Regions from separate parts of the Uliginosibacterium sp. H1 genome, predicted to be linked through region 1. Evidence: predicted binding sites of a transcription regulator. Region 1 holds the regulator's gene; each other region holds the start of a gene.
What was found. Region 1 encodes FNR, which switches genes on or off when oxygen is low (the NO sensors DNR and NnrR bind a similar motif). Its sites were predicted from a motif close to TTGANCTAGNTCAA; they were not measured.
Positions count from the first base shown of each region.

Region 2: the regulator FNR is predicted to act here: its motif matches at 1,923-1,936, upstream of ubiU (ubiquinone anaerobic biosynthesis protein UbiU).
Region 3: the regulator FNR is predicted to act here: its motif matches at 3,412-3,425, upstream of VVD47_RS19590 (cytochrome-c peroxidase).

Region 1 is NZ_JAYXHR010000001.1:1,577,351-1,582,813, forward strand. It holds gene VVD47_RS07205 (sulfite exporter TauE/SafE family protein) at 1-729, opposite strand, end outside; gene fnr (fumarate/nitrate reduction transcriptional regulator Fnr) at 875-1,576, shown strand; gene VVD47_RS07215 (universal stress protein) at 1,932-2,375, shown strand; gene VVD47_RS07220 (hypothetical protein) at 2,406-2,639, opposite strand; gene VVD47_RS07225 (FixH family protein) at 2,714-3,259, opposite strand; gene ccoG (cytochrome c oxidase accessory protein CcoG) at 3,325-4,767, opposite strand; gene ccoP (cytochrome-c oxidase, cbb3-type subunit III) at 4,786-5,463, opposite strand, start outside.
Region 2 is NZ_JAYXHR010000003.1:223,773-229,235, reverse strand. It holds gene VVD47_RS17690 (DsbA family protein) at 1-483, opposite strand, end outside; gene VVD47_RS17685 (oligogalacturonate lyase family protein) at 567-1,730, opposite strand; gene ubiU (ubiquinone anaerobic biosynthesis protein UbiU) at 1,972-3,009, shown strand; gene VVD47_RS17675 (U32 family peptidase) at 3,044-3,976, shown strand; gene ubiT (ubiquinone anaerobic biosynthesis accessory factor UbiT) at 3,963-4,388, shown strand; gene VVD47_RS17665 (pseudouridine synthase) at 4,529-5,248, shown strand; gene VVD47_RS17660 (dihydrofolate reductase family protein) at 5,338-5,463, opposite strand, start outside.
Region 3 is NZ_JAYXHR010000004.1:97,665-103,127, forward strand. It holds gene VVD47_RS19580 (sodium-dependent transporter) at 262-1,608, shown strand; gene VVD47_RS19585 (DUF2269 family protein) at 1,691-2,137, shown strand; gene VVD47_RS19590 (cytochrome-c peroxidase) at 2,313-3,269, opposite strand; gene VVD47_RS19595 (hypothetical protein) at 3,561-3,914, shown strand; gene pgm (phosphoglucomutase (alpha-D-glucose-1,6-bisphosphate-dependent)) at 3,983-5,463, opposite strand, start outside.

The DNA of each region.
Region 1 (5,463 bases):
TATCCAGTGCCATGTCGATTCCTCCGGTGTGCAGATCACGCCTTGCCACAGCTCACCACCCAGCGTCCGGGCGTGCCACAGACCCCATATGCCGAAGCCGAGCACCAGCAGTCCGCTGACGATGCGCAGGGCGCGTCCCTGCATGAATTGCCTGAAGCGCAGCATCAGCATGCCGGCCAGCAGCAGGTTGGGCAAGGTGCCCAGGCCGAACGCCAGCATGAGTCCGGCACCGTTCAGGGCCGAGCCGCTGACCAGCGCGGTGCCCAGCACGCTGTAGACCATGCCGCAGGGCAGGAAGCCCCACAGCATGCCGGTCGGCCATGCGCTGACGAAGCTGCCGGGCTGCATGCCGCGCCGCGACACCCAGGGGCGCAGGCGCTGCCACAACCGGTGACCGAGCCGCTCCGGCCAGGCCAGGACGCGGGTGAAGCCGAGGAGGTAGAGGCCCAGCGCGACCAGCATCAGGTTCGCGGCGACGTACAGGCCGATCTGGACGGGCAGCAGGTCGTTGAAAAGCAGGCCGGCGGAACCGATTGCGCCCAGCAGGCATCCGAGCAACGTATAGGTAGCGATACGGCCCAGGTTATAGCCGAGGTGGATGGGCCAGCGCGCGCGTGACGCGGGCTGGCGTGCGCCCATGGCGGCCACGATGCCGCCGCACATGCCCGCACAGTGGGTGCCGCCAAGCAGGCCGACAAGGAAGACCGCGATGTAGCCGGAATCGAACATGGCGAAGGGCTGAGTCGGCGCAAGTGTAGAACATCTTCGCCGGCCTCCAAACGTCGCGCAGAAAGCGCGATAATCACCTTTGATGATGATCAACAGGGGTTCTGCAGTGGAACACAAGACATTTTTCTCGATCACCCCAACCACCATGCGCGCGGCATGCTCCCAGTGCAACATGCGCGAACTGTGCATCGCGGTCGGCCTCGAAGACCAGGACCTCCACAAGTTGGACCAGATCGTCGCGCGTCGCAAGATCAAGCGCGGCGAACACCTGTACCGCGCGGGTGACACCTTCACCGCGATCTACGCCGTGCGCACTGGCTTCTTCAAGACCGACCTGATCGGCGACGAAGGCCAGGAGCAGGTGACCGGCTTCCAGATGGCGGGCGAAATCCTCGGCATGGATGGCATCAGCACCGACACCCACGTCTGCAATGCCACCGCGCTGGAAGACAGCGAGGTCTGCATCATCCCCTACGAGAACCTCGAAACCCTGTCGCGCGAAGTACCTTCGCTACAGCACCAGTTCCACAAGTTCATGAGTCGCGAGATCGTGCGCGACCAGGGCCTGATGGTGCTGCTCGGCTCGATGAAGGCGGAAGAACGCATTGCCGCGTTCCTGCTCAACCTGTCCACGCGCATGAAGGCGCGCGGCTACTCCGCGTCGGAGTTCCACCTGCGCATGACGCGCGAGGAAATCGGCTCCTACCTCGGCCTCAAGCTGGAAACCGTGAGCCGCACGCTGTCGAAGTTCGATGCCGAAGGCCTGATCGGCGTGCAGCACAAGCACATCCGCATCCTCAACGGACAGGGCCTGCACGACCTGCTCGATCACGGCACCAACACCTGAGTCTCCTGAGTGGCATCCACCGAGTCGCCGGCCGCAACGGCCGGCGACGACAGTCAGAGATTGGCACGCAGCAGGCGGAATGACATCGCCATGCATGCTCATCGAGTGGCGTGTAGCACCGCCGCGTAGCCACCTGACACCGCAGCACCGCGCATGGACGGTAGACCCGCAGCGCTTGCTGCGCGCATGCACCGCTGGCACATCCCGCTTTCAGCGCAGTCCTACGCCGCACTGGCGTTGACTTGCGTCAGGATGGGCCGACCACGCTGGTCTATGTTCATAGAAGGCGGACGGTCCGTGCCACATGCGGCGGACCCTGTTCCGGACCGCGCGGTACCACGACAAGGAGGGCAACATGTACAAGCACATCCTCGTTCCCACCGACGGCAGCGAGCTGTCTTCCGACGCCATCGACCAGGCCTGCATGCTGGCCCGCTCGCTCGGCGCCCGCGTCACCTTGCTGTATGTCCAGCCTGACTATCCCCAACCCATCGTGGGGGAAGGCGCATTGATCGCGCCGGAGCATCGCGATGACTACCTGCGGGGCGCAGCCGAACTGGCGGAGAAAGTGCTGCGGGAGGCTGCCATGCGGGTAACCCTGCATGAGGTATCGGTCGACACCCACACCGAGGTGAGCGACCGTCCCTGGCAGGTCATCGTGCACGTGGCGGAGCAACGCCAGTGCGACCTGGTGTTCATGGCGTCGCACGGACGACGCGGGCTCGCAGGCCTGCTGATCGGCTCCGAAACCCACAAGGTGCTGACCCACTGCAAGACGCCGGTGCTGGTCTATCGCTAGCAGCCGGCCGGCACTCATACCGGCGGCCGGCTAGGCCGCCGGACCGTTCTCGTACAGGGGCCTGGACAGGAAGACGGTGGCCAGGCTCGATGCCGCGCAGATCAACCAGAACGCGAAGAAACCCAGGGAGTAGGTCGCCAGCGGTGACCACTCGACCGGCTGGCCCAGGAGGTACAACTCCTGCGGGTTGACCAGGGTGAAGAAGAGCGCTTCGGCCAGGCCGGCGACGAAGAAGGACGGCCACAACACCAGTACCAGTTTCATCCCGCGTCTCCTTTTCCGCGCGTGGCGGAAGCGTGTCCTTCCGCGTGCAGCGGAGGGGTGTAGCTGTCAGGGCATCACCGGCTGGCTGCGTCGATGCGCAGTGCTTGTTGCAGGGGCCAGACCAGGTTGCCATCCAGCCGCCATGCATGTGTTGCGTCTTCGATGATGACATGCCAGCGACCCGTCGCCAGCCCGTCGAGCGCTGCGCCATCCTGAAGACGATAAACGCCCCCGCCGTCCTGCGCCGTCGTGCGCACGAAAGTGATGCGCCGGTCCTGTCCCCCTCGCGTCGGATGGGCCAGCGTCAGGTCGATGGCCGCCGGCAGTTGCAGGCCCTCGCGGCCGGACAGCTGCACGCGCACACCTGCGCCCTCCCCCACCAGTTCCGCCGCCAGCCCCATGTCGGCTGCCATGCGGCCACGCGCCAGGGTGCGGTTGATGGTCAGCCCCTGCTTGTAATAGTCCTCGGCCACCACGCCATCGGTGCCGTTCGCAGCGATGACGAAGGTGATGATGCCGGCCACCATCGTCAGCGCCGGAATGCCGAAGAGGATCCAGGGCCAGGGGTAATGCCACCAAGGGTGGGCGTCTCGATCGAGGCGGTGGGCGGGCGCATTCATGGGCGGGTAGTCGTGGTGGCTGTTTGTGGGCGACGCTTTTTTTATAGGTTCTTCTGAAGTGACGGTCAGGGCATGGTGAAGACGGATTTCTCACGGGCGTGCAGGTCCGGGTCATCCAGGCCTTTCACCTCGAAGTAGATCGCATGCGAGCCCTTTGGTGCCGCGTCCATCGGGGTACGCACACGCAGGGTCAGGCTGCGGTTCTGCTCCGGTTCCATGCTCACCTCGCTGGTGCCATCGATGCGTGCGCCGTCGATGCCGGACACCTGTATGCCGAAGCGTTGCGCGCGCTCGGCCATGTTCATCATCTGCAGCGTGTAGACGTTCTCGATGAACTCGCCTTCCACTTCGCGCGCCAGCGTGCGGCGATCCTTGATGACGTCCACCCTCAGCACGGAGCGCGTGGACAGCGACCACAGGAACGCCACGCAGAGGATGAGCAGTGCAGTGCCGTAGATCAGCACGCGCGGGCGCAGCACGTGACGCAGGATCGCCTTGCCGTCCCACTTCTGGCGGATCGCGTTCTCGGTGGAGTAGCGGATCAGGCCTGGCGGATAGTTCATCTTGTCCATGACCTGGTCACAGGCGTCGATGCAGGCCGCGCAACCGATGCACTCGATCTGCAGGCCGTTGCGGATGTCGATGCCGGTCGGGCACACCTGCACGCAGATGCCGCAGTCCACGCAATCCCCCTTGCCCGCCGCGCGATGGTCCTCGCCCTTGCGGCGCGAACCGCGCGGTTCGCCGCGCAACGTGTCGTAGGTGATGGTCAGCGTGTCGGCATCGAACATCACGCTCTGGAAGCGCGCATAGGGGCACATGTACTTGCACACCTGCTCGCGCATCACACCCGCCATCAGGTAGGTGAAGCCGCCGTAGAACAATGCCCAGAAGAGTTCCCAGCCGCCGATGTCGAACTGGAACATCGCCTGCAGCAGTTCGCGGATCGGCGTGAAGTAACCGACGAAGGTGATGCCGGTCCACAGCGACACCGCGCCCCAGGCACCATACTTGGCGCCCTTGATGGCGAACTTGCGCGCCGAGGGCGGTGCGGCGTCGAGCTTCATGCGCCGCGCGCGGTCGCCTTCGATCTTCTCCTCGATCCACATGAAGATCTCGGTATAGACCGTCTGCGGACACGCATAGCCGCACCACAGCCGCCCGGCCACCGCGGTGAACAGGAACAGGGAGAACGCGGAGATGATCAGCAGGACGGCAAGGTAGAAGACGTCCTGCGGCCAGAACACCCAGCCGAAGATGTAGAACTTGCGCTCGACCAGATGGAACAGCACCGCTTGGCGGTCGTTCCACGGCAACCAGCACAGGCCGTAGTAGAGCAGCTGGGTGATCCACACCAGCGCCCAGCGCCAGCGCGCGAAGATGCCGCTCACCGCACGCGGGTACACCTTCTGCCGCACCTCGTACAGCGAGTCGTCGGCGGCAACGATCGGCACCACCCGCGCCTTGGCGCGGATGCGCGGCTTGGTGCTGGCTGAGTCCTCGCTCATGAGCGGTGCCCCCGCTGCTTACTGCTGTCTGGACAGGCTGAGGACGTAGGCGGAGAGCAGGTGCACCTTGCTGTCGCCCAGCAGGTCATGGAAGGCAGGCATCTGGTTCTGGCGGCCCTTGCTGATCGTCTCGATGATGACGGCCTCGGAAGAGCCGTAGAGCCAGGTCCGATCGCTCAGGTTGGGCGCACCCAACGCGACGTTGCCCTTGCCATCCGCGCCGTGACAGGCCACGCAGTTCTGCGCGAACAACTCGCGCCCGCGCTGGGCGCGCAGCGAGTCATGCGCCAGGCCGGACAGCGAACGCACGTAGTTGGCGACGTCCTTGGTGCCCTCGCCACCCAGCGCTGCGCCCAGCGGCGGCATCACGCCGGTGCGGCCCTGGGTGATGGTGGTCTTGATCGCCTCGGGAGTGCCGCCATGCAGCCAGTCGCCATCCGCCAGGTTGGGGAAGCCGCGCGAGCCGCGTGCGTCGGCGCCATGACATTGCGCGCAATAGGTCAGGAACAATCGCTGGCCCATCGCCTGGGCCTCGGGATCGGCGGCCACCGCCTGCAGGTCCTGCTTCAGGTACTTGTCGAAGATCGGGTCGTAGCGCTCGGCGGCGCGTGCCATCTCGGCCTCGTACTCGCCCTTCGATGTCCAGCCCAGCCGCCCGGCACTGGTGCCCAGCGCGGGGTACAGCAGGAAGTAGCC
Region 2 (5,463 bases), on a different contig from region 1:
CGCCTGGGTTTTCGCGCCGGCCTGCTCCGCACAGGCCTGCGAGAATGCTGTCGTATCCAGGCCAATGTCCTTCGCGCAGGCTTCGAGAACAGCCGCATCCGCGATGCGTTGTCCCTCCACGTAATGCGCCTGCTGCACGCGATGAAGCATGCGCAAGCCACCACCGGCGACCAGCCGTTCCGCAGCGAGGATGCCGGTGATTGGCGGCTCCGAATCCAGCACCGCGGTGGTGTCGCGCAGCAAGCCATCACGATAAGCGTCGCCGAAGGGCTGGCCGGTCATCTTCGTGATGCGTTCGTCGTGCGGCAGCACGTAGTTGCGCAAACCTTCCGTCACCGGTCGCCGCGCGCTGCCCGCCATCATGCCGCCTGCATGCATGTCGATACGCAGGCCGGGTAGCGCGGCCGCGGCTTCGATCAAGGGCGCAGCGGCATAGCACCAGCCGCACAGCGGGTCGTAGATGTAATGCAGGGTGGCGGCCATGACGGGCTCCTTCGGCGAAACAGTAAGTACGACAAAAAAGAAAAGCGGGCCGCAGCCCGCTTTTGCATTACAGCACCCCGAACTCAGGCAGGCAAATCGGCGAGGTAGATCGCCGGCTCGCCTTCGAAGTCGGAAGTGAACAGCACGCGCTTGTCGTCCGGTGTGAAGGACGGGTGCGGGTGCGTCACCTGGCGGTCATTGCGGTAGACCTTCCACGAGGTGCGGTGTTCGCAGATCTTCTTCGTCGTCTTGTTCTTGAGGTCGAACAGGTACATGAAGGGATCGTTCTCGTGGGTGTGCGCTGCCGTGTCCTGCACGTCCGGCGGGGTGTCGCAGCCGTCACCGACGGCCAGGGTGCCGTTGTAGTTGCTGTACAGGTGCGAGCACGGCGGCATGGTCAGCAGCGCTTCGTTCTCCAGCGTCACCGGGTCGGCGGCGCAGATCCAGCGTTCGGTGCTGCCCTTCTTGTACGACACGTACATCATCTTCGAGCCGTCCGGCACGAAGAACTCGTGGGTGCAGCTCTCGCCTTCCTCGTGTTCCTTCACCTTGCGGACGTTGCTGCCGTCTTCGTCGATCAGCCACATGCGGGCATCGACCAGGTCGTGCGGGCCTTCGTGGCAGAAGGCCACGGTGTTGTCGTCGAAGGGGCGGTACAGCGGGTGGCCCATCCACTTGGCCTGCTGGTAGATGACCTTGCTGGTGCCGGAAGCGATGTCGATGACGATCAGGCGGCAGCGCGGATTGCGGTGGTACTGCTCGGCAAACTGTTCCCAGCTGGTCAGCGGCATCAGGTCGCCGTCGACGACTTCGATACCCACCAGCTTGGTGCATTCGGAGTTGGCCACCCAGGTGCCGTAGCCCTTGAAGCCGGCGGGCACGGTGTAGATCACGTGCTCTTCCAGGCTCGCCAGGTCGACACGGCGCAGTTCCCGGCCGGCCTTGGTGTAGTACAGCCACTTGTCATCCGGCGACAGGAAGCAGCCGAAGGTGTTGTCGATCTTGCCCGGGCCGTCGGTGAGCTGGCGGGCCTGCTGGGTCTTCAGATCCAGCAGGTAGCAGTTCCAGCTCTCGTTGTCGAAGAGCGCACCGAACAACAGCTTGCTGCCGTCGTTGGTGAAGCACTTCTGGTAGAAATAGTTGCGATGACAGGTCACGTCGGTGGGGGTCAGTCGCGTGACGCGTGCACCGGTCGACGGGTCCTTGAAGTCCTCGAACTTGAGCTGGACGATGTCGCCTTTTGCCATTTTGGAGAGTCCTCTCGGGATGATCTATGTATGTATGTTCGTCGTGCCGCGCGCCCTTCCCGTGGGCTGCCGCAGGGGCTAATTGTACGACAAGTGCACCGGCGGCCCGTTCCTGCGGCGGCCCGGCTTGACGAAGCTCACATGCTGTCCTGCAGCACGGATGTCCATTTTTACGGCGCCGCGGCCGCCAACTTGATGCAGGGCAAGAACCGGCCACAGCCCGCCGCCTAGACTGCGCGGCATGAGCGATCACGCCACCCCTGCAAGCGGCGCCTCGCGCCGCCCCGAGCTGGTCTGCCCGGCCGGCAGCCTGCCGGCGCTGCGCGCAGCCGTCGAGGCCGGTGCCGACACGGTGTACATCGGTCTCAAGGACGAGACCAACGCGCGCAACTTCGGCGGCATGAACTTCGACCTGGCCAGCGCCAGGGAAGCCGCCCAATTCACGCTCCGCAATGGCCGCAAGCTGCTGATGGCCATCAACACCCACCCCCAGCCCGGCCACGAGGCCCGCTGGCGTGCGGCCATCGACACGGCGGCCGACATCGGCGTCGACGCGGTGATCCTCGCCGACCCCGGGCTGCTGCGGTACGCGGCGAAGACCCATCCGCACATGCGGCGCCACCTGTCGGTGCAGGGCTCCGCCACCAGCTATGAGGCCATCGAGTTCTGCCGCGAGGCCTTCGGCATCAGCCGTGCGGTGCTGCCACGGGTGCTGACCCTGGCTCAGGTGGAACACGTCATCCAGCACACCAGCGTGGAGATCGAGGTCTTCGGCTTCGGCAGCCTGTGCGTGATGGTGGAAGGCCGCTGCCAGCTGTCCAGCTACGCCACCGGCGATTCGCCCAACGGCGCGGGCGTGTGCTCCCCGGCGCGCGCGGTGCGCTGGCACGAGACCGAGCAGGGCACCGAGGCGCGGCTGGCGGGCATCCTCATCGATCGCTACGCCCCCGAGGAAAATGCCGGCTACCCCACGCTGTGCAAAGGGCGCTTCGCCGTCGGCGAGGACACCTACTACGCGCTGGAGGAACCGACCAGCCTCAACGTGGTGGGCATGCTGCCGGAGCTGCTGCGCATCGGCGTGGCCGCCATCAAGGTCGAGGGCCGCCAGCGCAGCCCCGCCTACGTGCGCGAGGTGACCCGCGTGCTGCGCGAGGCGCTGGACCATGCCTGCGCGCAACCGCAGCGCTTCCACGTGCAGCCGGCCTGGCAGCAGGCACTGGGAAAACTGTCCGAAGGGCAGCAGGTCACGCTGGGCGCGTACTCGCGCCCGTGGAAGTGAAGCCGCGCGGACGGCACCCGATATGGCATCGAACATGAAGCTCTCCCTTGGCCCCCTGCTCTACTTCTGGCCGCGCGAGCATGTCCAGGCCTTCTACGCCGACGCGATGGAGTGGCCGGTGGACACCGTGCATCTCGGCGAGGTGGTCTGCAGCCGCCGTCACCAGTTGCGCACCGACGACTGGCTGGCGATGGCGCGTGATCTCGCCGACGCCGGCAAGGAAGTCGTGATGTCCTGCCAGGCACTGCTGGAGTCGGAGAGCGAGCTGCGCACCCTGCGCCGCATCACCGGCAACGGCCGCTTCCTCGTCGAGGCCAACGACCTGTCGGCCGTACGCCTGCTGCGCGGCGGCCGCTGGATGGCCGGACCGCACCTCAACATCTACAACGCCAGCACGCTGGCGATGTTCGCCGAGCTGGGCGCCGTGCGCTGGATGCCGCCGCTGGAGATGTCCGGCCGCGCGCTGGCCACCCTGCTGAACGAGTACGCGCAGCTGGGCGCACCGCCGGTGCACACCGAGGTGTTCGCCTGGGGCCGGCTGCCGCTGGCCTTTTCGTCGCGCTGCTTCACGGCACGCCACCACAACCTGAAGAAGGACGACTGCCGCTTCCGCTGCCTGGAGGATCCCGACGGCATGACGCTGCGCACACGCGAGGACACGCCCTTCCTGGTCATCAACGGCATCCAGACGCAGTCGGCCGCCACCCAGTGCCTGCTGCCGCAGCATGCATCGCTGGCCGCACTCGGCGTCAGCGCCCTGCGCATCAGCCCGCAGTCGGTGCACACCCAGCGCATCGTGGCCCTGCACCGCGCCGCGCTCGATGGCGAGGAGGTGGCGCTGGCGGCGCTGGCCGATCTCGCGCCGACGGCGTTGTGCGACGGCTACTGGCATGGTCAGCCTGGCATCCAGCTGCTGCGCGAGGCATCGCGTGGCGCCCTGACCGGAGAATTCCATGCTCCCTGCTGATTTCCGTTTCCCCGCCGTGCTGGCCCGCATCGGCACGCGACTGCCGCAGCAGCCGCTGTCGGTCGCGCTGTGCCTCGCCCTCACCTTGGCACGCCGACAAGGCGCGCTGGATATCGACCTGGACTACCTGGAAGGCCGCAGCCTGCGCGTGGTGGTGGAAGACCTCGGCGCCAGCGCCAGCATTCGCGTGCAGCAAGGCAGTTTCCGGCCGGCAGGCAGCGAGGGCGACGTCTGCTTCCGCGCCACCGCCGCCAACCTGCTGGCCTTGCTGACCCGGCGCGAAGACCCGGACACCCTGTTCTTCCAGCGCCGCCTGCGCATCGAGGGCGACACCGAACTGGGGCTGACGCTGAAGAACCAGCTCGACAGCATCGAACCGCCCGCCTGGTTGCTGCGCCTGCTGGGCGGTTGAACGCGGGCTCATCGCGACGCGGGAAGCCCTCCCGCAGCGGCCGCCAGCAACGGGACGGCATGCGGGGACGGTCCTCATGGGACAGCCCGGCCTGCGCGTAGAATCGCAGCCCCGCCCCGCCGTCCATCTTCGCTGCGCCCATGCTGGAAGTGCTCCATCGCGATCCGCATCTCGTCGCCATCCACAAGCCCGCCGGCCTGCTGGTCCACCGCAGCGAGCTGGACCGCCACGAAACGCGCTTCGCCGTGCAGTTGCTGCGCGACCAGATCGGCCAGCCGGTCTGGCCGGTGCATCGGCTGGACCGTGGCACCTCCGGCGTGCTGCTGTTCGCGCTGGACGTGCAGACGCTGGCAGCCTGCGCGGCACAGTTCGAAGAAGGCTCGGTCGGCAAGGAGTACGTCGCCGTGGTGCGCGGCTGGCCGGCCGACGAAGGCTTCATCGACCATCCCCTTGCACGCATCCGCGACACTGCGGAACAGCGCCCGGTTTCCGCCAACGAAACGCCGCAACCTGCGCAGACCCGTTACCGCAGCCTTGCCCGCTGTGAGCTGCCGCTGGCCATCGACCGCTACCCGACCAGCCGCTACGCGCTGCTGTCGCTGACGCCGGTGACCGGACGACGTCACCAGTTGCGCCGCCACCTCAAGCACATCGCACATCCGATCGTCGGCGACGCCACCTACGGCAAGGGCATGCACAACCGCGCCATCGCGGCGCTGAGTGGCGAACGTCGCCTCATGCTGGCATGCACGCAACTACGCCTGCGGCATCCGCACGAGGTCGGGGAACTGGTGATCGACTGTCCGCCTGCCGGAGATTTCCGGCGCGTGTGTGAAGCGATGGACCTGGGACGCGCCTGACCCGTCGTGGCAGGCGCGAAGGAAAACGAGGCGCTGCACAGAGGGGCTGCACAGAGGGGCCGCGCAGCGGAGCGTCCGCTGCGAGCGGGTCAGCCCCGCCCGCGCCGGTAGTGCATGACCACGGCGCCGTTGCCGAGTGGCCTCGCCGAGACCAGTTCGAGCCTTCGCGTGCCGGGTAGCCCGCTCTCGTACAGCGTCGGGCCGTGGCCGGCGAT
Region 3 (5,463 bases), on a different contig from region 1:
GCGGTGCGTCGGTGTTCCGTTCGGTGCTGCGGCCAGCGCGTCTGCTGCCGGCTGTCATGCAGCATGAATGATGCCTGCCATTCGCCGCGACTGCTTGCTCCGCCGCTTTGATCTGGCACAAGCAGGCGCGCCCGCTGGCGCGCATACTTGATGGCAGCCTGCACCGCCCGAGTGCGGCTTCATAACGACCTGACCCACCGGCACATCCTCCGGCCCGCAACGCAGCGACCGGACCGCAGTGCCCGAAGAACGAGGCTGCACATGGCTGCCACTGCATCGGCTACGACGTCTCCCGCCTTTTCGTCCCGCCTGGGCTTCATCCTGTCTTCCGCCGGCTCGGCCATCGGCCTGGGCTGCATCTGGAAGTTTCCGTACATGGCCGCGCAGAACGGCGGTAGCGCCTTCTTCATGGTCTACCTGCTGCTGGCCATGACGCTGGGCCTCGCGCTGATGAGCGTCGAGATGGCACTGGGCCGCGCCTCCGGCAGCGGCGTCGCCGGTGCCTTCCTGAAGCTTGGCGGGCCGCGCTGGCGCTGGCTGGGGCGGCTGCCGATGATCACCGCCTTCATCATCATGGGCTTCTACTGCGTGGTTGGCGGCTGGTCGCTGGCCTACCTGTTCAAGTCGCTGCTGGGGCAGGTGGTGAGCAATGACGCCGGCCTGCTGGCGGACCGATTCTCCGCGCTGATTTCCAACCCCTGGCAGGCCATCGCCTGGCACGCCGGCTTCCTCGGCCTGTCCGCGTTCATCGTCCTCGGTGGCGTGCAGCAGGGCATCGAGAAGATGTCGCGCTGGCTCATGCCCATGCTGTTCATCCTCATGCTGGTGCTGATCGTGCGCGGGGTGACCCTGCCCGGCGCGATGGCCGGCGTGGAGTTCCTGCTGGTGCCGGATTTCTCGAAGCTCGGTTTCGACACGGTGCTCGCCGCGCTGGGCCTCGCGTTCTTCTCGCTGTCGCTGGGCATGGGCGCGATGGTCACCTACGGCGCCTACCTGGATGCCGGCAGCGACTTGCCCGCCTCCGCCGGCTGGGTGGTGGCGCTCACGCTGGTGGCCTGCCTGCTGGGCGGCCTGCTCGTCATTCCGCCGGCCTTCGCGATGGGCCTGGACCCGCAGTCCGGACCGGGGCTCACCTTCATCAGCATGCCGTCGATCTTCGCCCACATGCCTGCCGGTGACCTGTTCGCCGCGCTGTTCTTCGCGCTGTTGCTGGTGGCCGCGCTCACCTCGTCGGTGTCGCTGCTGGAAGTCTGCGCACGCTTCGCCATCGACGAGTTCGGCATGAGCCGCCGTCGCGCGGTGCTGGGCTTCACCCTGGGCATGTTCCTCGTCGGCATTCCCGCCGCGCTGAGTTTCGGCGTGTGGAAGGACGCCACGCTGTTCGGCCGCAACGCCTTCGACCTGATGGACTACGCAACCTCCAACGTCATGCTGCCGGTCAGCGGTATCGCCACCGCCATCCTCGGCGGCTGGTTCTGCTGGCGCACGGTGGCGTCGCAGATGCGCCAGCGCGCAGGTTCGCGCCGCGTGCTGCTGGCGGTCGGCCGCGTCATCGTGGCGATGGTGGCACCGGTGGCCATCGCGGTGATCCTGGTGCGCGGCGTGTGAGGGAAGGCGGGTGCCGGGCTGTGCCGTCGTAGCGAGACCCGACGCCCCCGACACGACGAGCACCGACTGATCGCCCACCGACATGTACAGCTTCGTTCTCCTCGTCCACCTGCTTGCCGCAACGGTATGGACCGGCGGCCACCTGGTGCTCGCGTTCAGCGTCCTGCCGCGTGCGCTGCGCCAACGCGATCCGCAAGTGTTGCTGGCATTCGAGTCCGCCTACGAGCCGCTGGGCATGGCCGCCTTGCTCGTGCAGGTGGTCACGGGCCTGTGGATGGCGCACGCCATGCTGCCGGACCTCTCCGCGTGGTTCAGCCTTGCACCTGGCCCCGCACGCCTCGTTACCCTGAAGCTGATCCTGCTGGCCGCCACCGCGCTGACCGCCCTGGACGCGCGCCTGCGCATCATCCCCCGGCTGTCCGCAAGCACCTTGCCGGCGATGGCCCGCCGCGTCTGGACAGTGACCGCGTTATCCGTCGCCTTCGTGATCGTAGGGGCGTCGTTCCGCAGTGGTTGGTTGATGGGTTGATCGTCGCCTGTGTGTCCCTCGGGGCTGTCCCGCGGGTAGGGCGCAATAACCGAAGGGCATTGCGCCGGATGCGACAACGGCCTGTACTTGCTCGTCGGTCAACGTCCCGAGGGGGACAAGGCCAACAACGACAAAGCCGCGCAGTTGCGCGGCTTTGTCGTTCAGACAGCCCGGCTCAGAACGGCTTCGGCCGCGGGGTCGCGTTGTTCGACGGCGGCAGGGTCGGCATCATGAAACGCGGCTGATCGCCGGTCAGCGTCTTCAGGAAGGCCACGATCTCGGAGTTCTCCGTCGCCGTGAACTTGCGGCCCAGTTGCAGCCGGCCCATCACGTCCACCGCTTCCTCCAGCGTCTCCGCCTCGCCGTCGTGGAAGTACGGGTAGGTCAGCTCCACGTTGCGCAGCGTCGGCACCTTGAAGTTGAAGCGGTCCGCATCCTTGCCGGTCACCGCGATGCGGCCCTCGGCCTTGGCCGTGCTCTTGTACGGCTCGACCAGCCCCATCTTCTGGAAGGAATTGCCGCCCACCGCCGGCCCGTTGTGGCAACCCACGCAACCACTGTTCTTGAACAGGTTGTAGCCCGCCAGCTCCATCGGGTTCAGCGCCTTCCTGTCGCCCTTCAACCATTTGTCGAAGCGCGCGTTCGGTGTCACCAGCGTCTCCTCGAAGGCCGCGATCGCATCCGTCACCTGGCTGATGTCCAGCGTCGTGCTGCTGCCATACACGCGCTTGAATTCGTTCACGTACTGCGGAATCGAGCGCAGCACATCCACCGCCAGCTCATGCGTGAAAGCCATCTCGCCCGGATTCGCAATCGGCCCGCCGGCTTGTTCCTTCAGGTTCTTCGCGCGACCGTCCCAGAACTGCACGAAGTTCAGGCTGGAGTTCAGCACCGTCGGCGCATTGATCGGCCCCTGCTGCCAGCGGTCGCCAATGGATGTCTTGATGTTGTCCGTGCCACCCATCGACAGGTTGTGGCAGGAGTTGCAGGAGATGAAGCCCGACTTCGACAGGCGCGGATCGAAGAACAACTTCTTGCCCAGCTCCACCTCACCCTGGTTGGTGACGACGGACGCCTTGATCGGACTGATCGGCTCATCGGCCGACGCGGATGTGACGAAGCCCGCGAGCATCAGCAGCGATGCGCACAGGCCGACCGGTTTGATCGACATGGTGTTCCCCTCAGCAGGAATGGATGCACGGCCCCGTCGTCAGGGCTCTACGCGTGACCTGTAGTGGTCGCTACCATTCCACTCTGTTTAGGTGGGGAAGCGTCTGATGAAGGTCAAATAACGCAGGGGTGCCCAGTTGGGAAGGGCGAGAAGAAAGGGAATGGCTGCCGGCTATGCTGGCAGCCATCGCGGGCTCAATGCCCTTTAGTTACTGCGTTCTATCTAAGCCAACTCATCAAGAAAGGAGCGAGGATGCTTCGCTATGTGGTGATGCTTTTGGTTGGTCTCGCCATCGTGTCTCCGCTGTGGGCGGGAATCGTAGTTGGCGTGATGGCTGCCGTTGCTCTGTTTATCGTTGTCCGACGCCACATATTCAAAGGTCCGAGTTTTGAGTATGACGGCGTGTCGTCTGTTCCCATTCTCGCGCTCGGACGAAATGGCAAGCCCTACACGGGCAAAGCCCATGGCGCTCATGGCTCGGCGGATTGGGGCGGTTTCTTTCAGGATGGGCGGCCACATGGTCGATTTTCGATCATGTGGGGTGGCCAGCGTGGAGAGTACTGGGTGTTCGAACACGGAACGCGTGTGCGCGTGGACAAGGACTGAGAGATCGCAGGTCGGGTTGGGCGCAATAACCAAAGGGCATTGCGCCGGATGCTTCCGCTACCCCTGCCTCATCCCCCCAACGCCGCCGACACGATCTCCTGCGCTTCCTTCACGATCTGCTGCAGGTGTTCTGCTGACACGAAGCTCTCGGCGTAGATCTTGTAGATGTCTTCCGTGCCGGACGGCCGTGCGGCGAACCAGCCGTTCTCCGTCGTGACCTTGAGGCCGCCGATGCCTGCGCCGTTGCCGGAGGCCTTGGTGAGCCTGGCGGTGATGGCTTCGCCTGCGAGCGTGGTGTTGAGCACCTTCTCGGGTGTGAGCTGCTTGAAGGCCTTCTTCTGCTCGGGCGTGGCGGCGGCGTCGATGCGGGTGTAGTGCGGCGTGCCGTACTGCGCGGTGAGTTCCAGGTAGTGCTGGCCGGGGTCCTTGCCGGTGACGGCGGTGATTTCGGCGGCGAGCAGGCCGAGGATGATGCCGTCCTTGTCGGTGGTCCACACCGTGCCGTCGCGGCGCAGGAAGCTGGCGCCCGCGCTCTCTTCGCCACCGAAGCACAGGCTGCCGTCGAGCAGGCCGGGCGAGAACCATTTGAAGCCGACCGGCACTTCGAGCAACTTGCGGCCGAGGCCGTTCACCACGCGGTCGATCATGTTGCTCGACACCAGCGTCTTGCCGACGGCAGCCGTGGACCACTGGGGGCGGTGGCCCAGCAGGTACCTGATGGCGACGGCCAGGTAGTGGTTGGGGTTCATGAGGCCGACGCTGGGCGTGACGATGCCGTGGCGGTCCACGTCGGCATCGTTGCCCCAGGCGATGGCGAAGCGGTCCTTGAGCTGGACGAGGCTGGCCATCGCGTAGGGGCTGGAGCAGTCCATGCGGATCTTGCCGTCGTGGTCCAGCGTCATGAAGCCGAATGCGGGATCGACCTTGGGGTTCACCACGTCGATGTCCAGCCCGTAGTGCTCGGCGATGCGTGCCCAGTACGCGACGGCCGCGCCACCCAGCGGGTCCACGCCGATCTTTACGCCCGCCTTCCTGATGGCCTCCATGTCGATGACCTTGTCGAGGTCGGCGATGTAGCCGGCCGCGAAGTCGTGCTGGCTCACGTGGGGCGAGGCGAGGGCTTCCGCGTAGCTCACGCGCTTGATGCCGGCGTTGCCAGTGGCGAGCAGGTCATTGGCGCGGTTCTCGATCCAGCCGGTCGCGTCGGTGTCAGCGGGGCCGCCGTGGGGCGGGTTGTACTTGATGCCGCCATCCTGCGGCGGGTTGTGCGAGGGCGTGATGATCAGGCCATCTGCCAGCGCGGCGGGCTTGCTGGCGTTGTACGTGAGGATGGCGTGGGAGATGACCGGCGTCGGCGAGTAGCCGCCATCGCTCTGCATGCGCGTGGTGACGCCATTGGCAGCGAGCACTTCGAGCGCGCTCTGCTGCGCAGGCGCGGACAGGGCATGCGTGTCCATGCCGATGAACAACGGGCCGGTGGTGCCCTGCGCCGCGCGGTACTCGCAGACGGCCTGGGTAATAGCGAGGATGTGCGCTTCGTTGAAGCTCT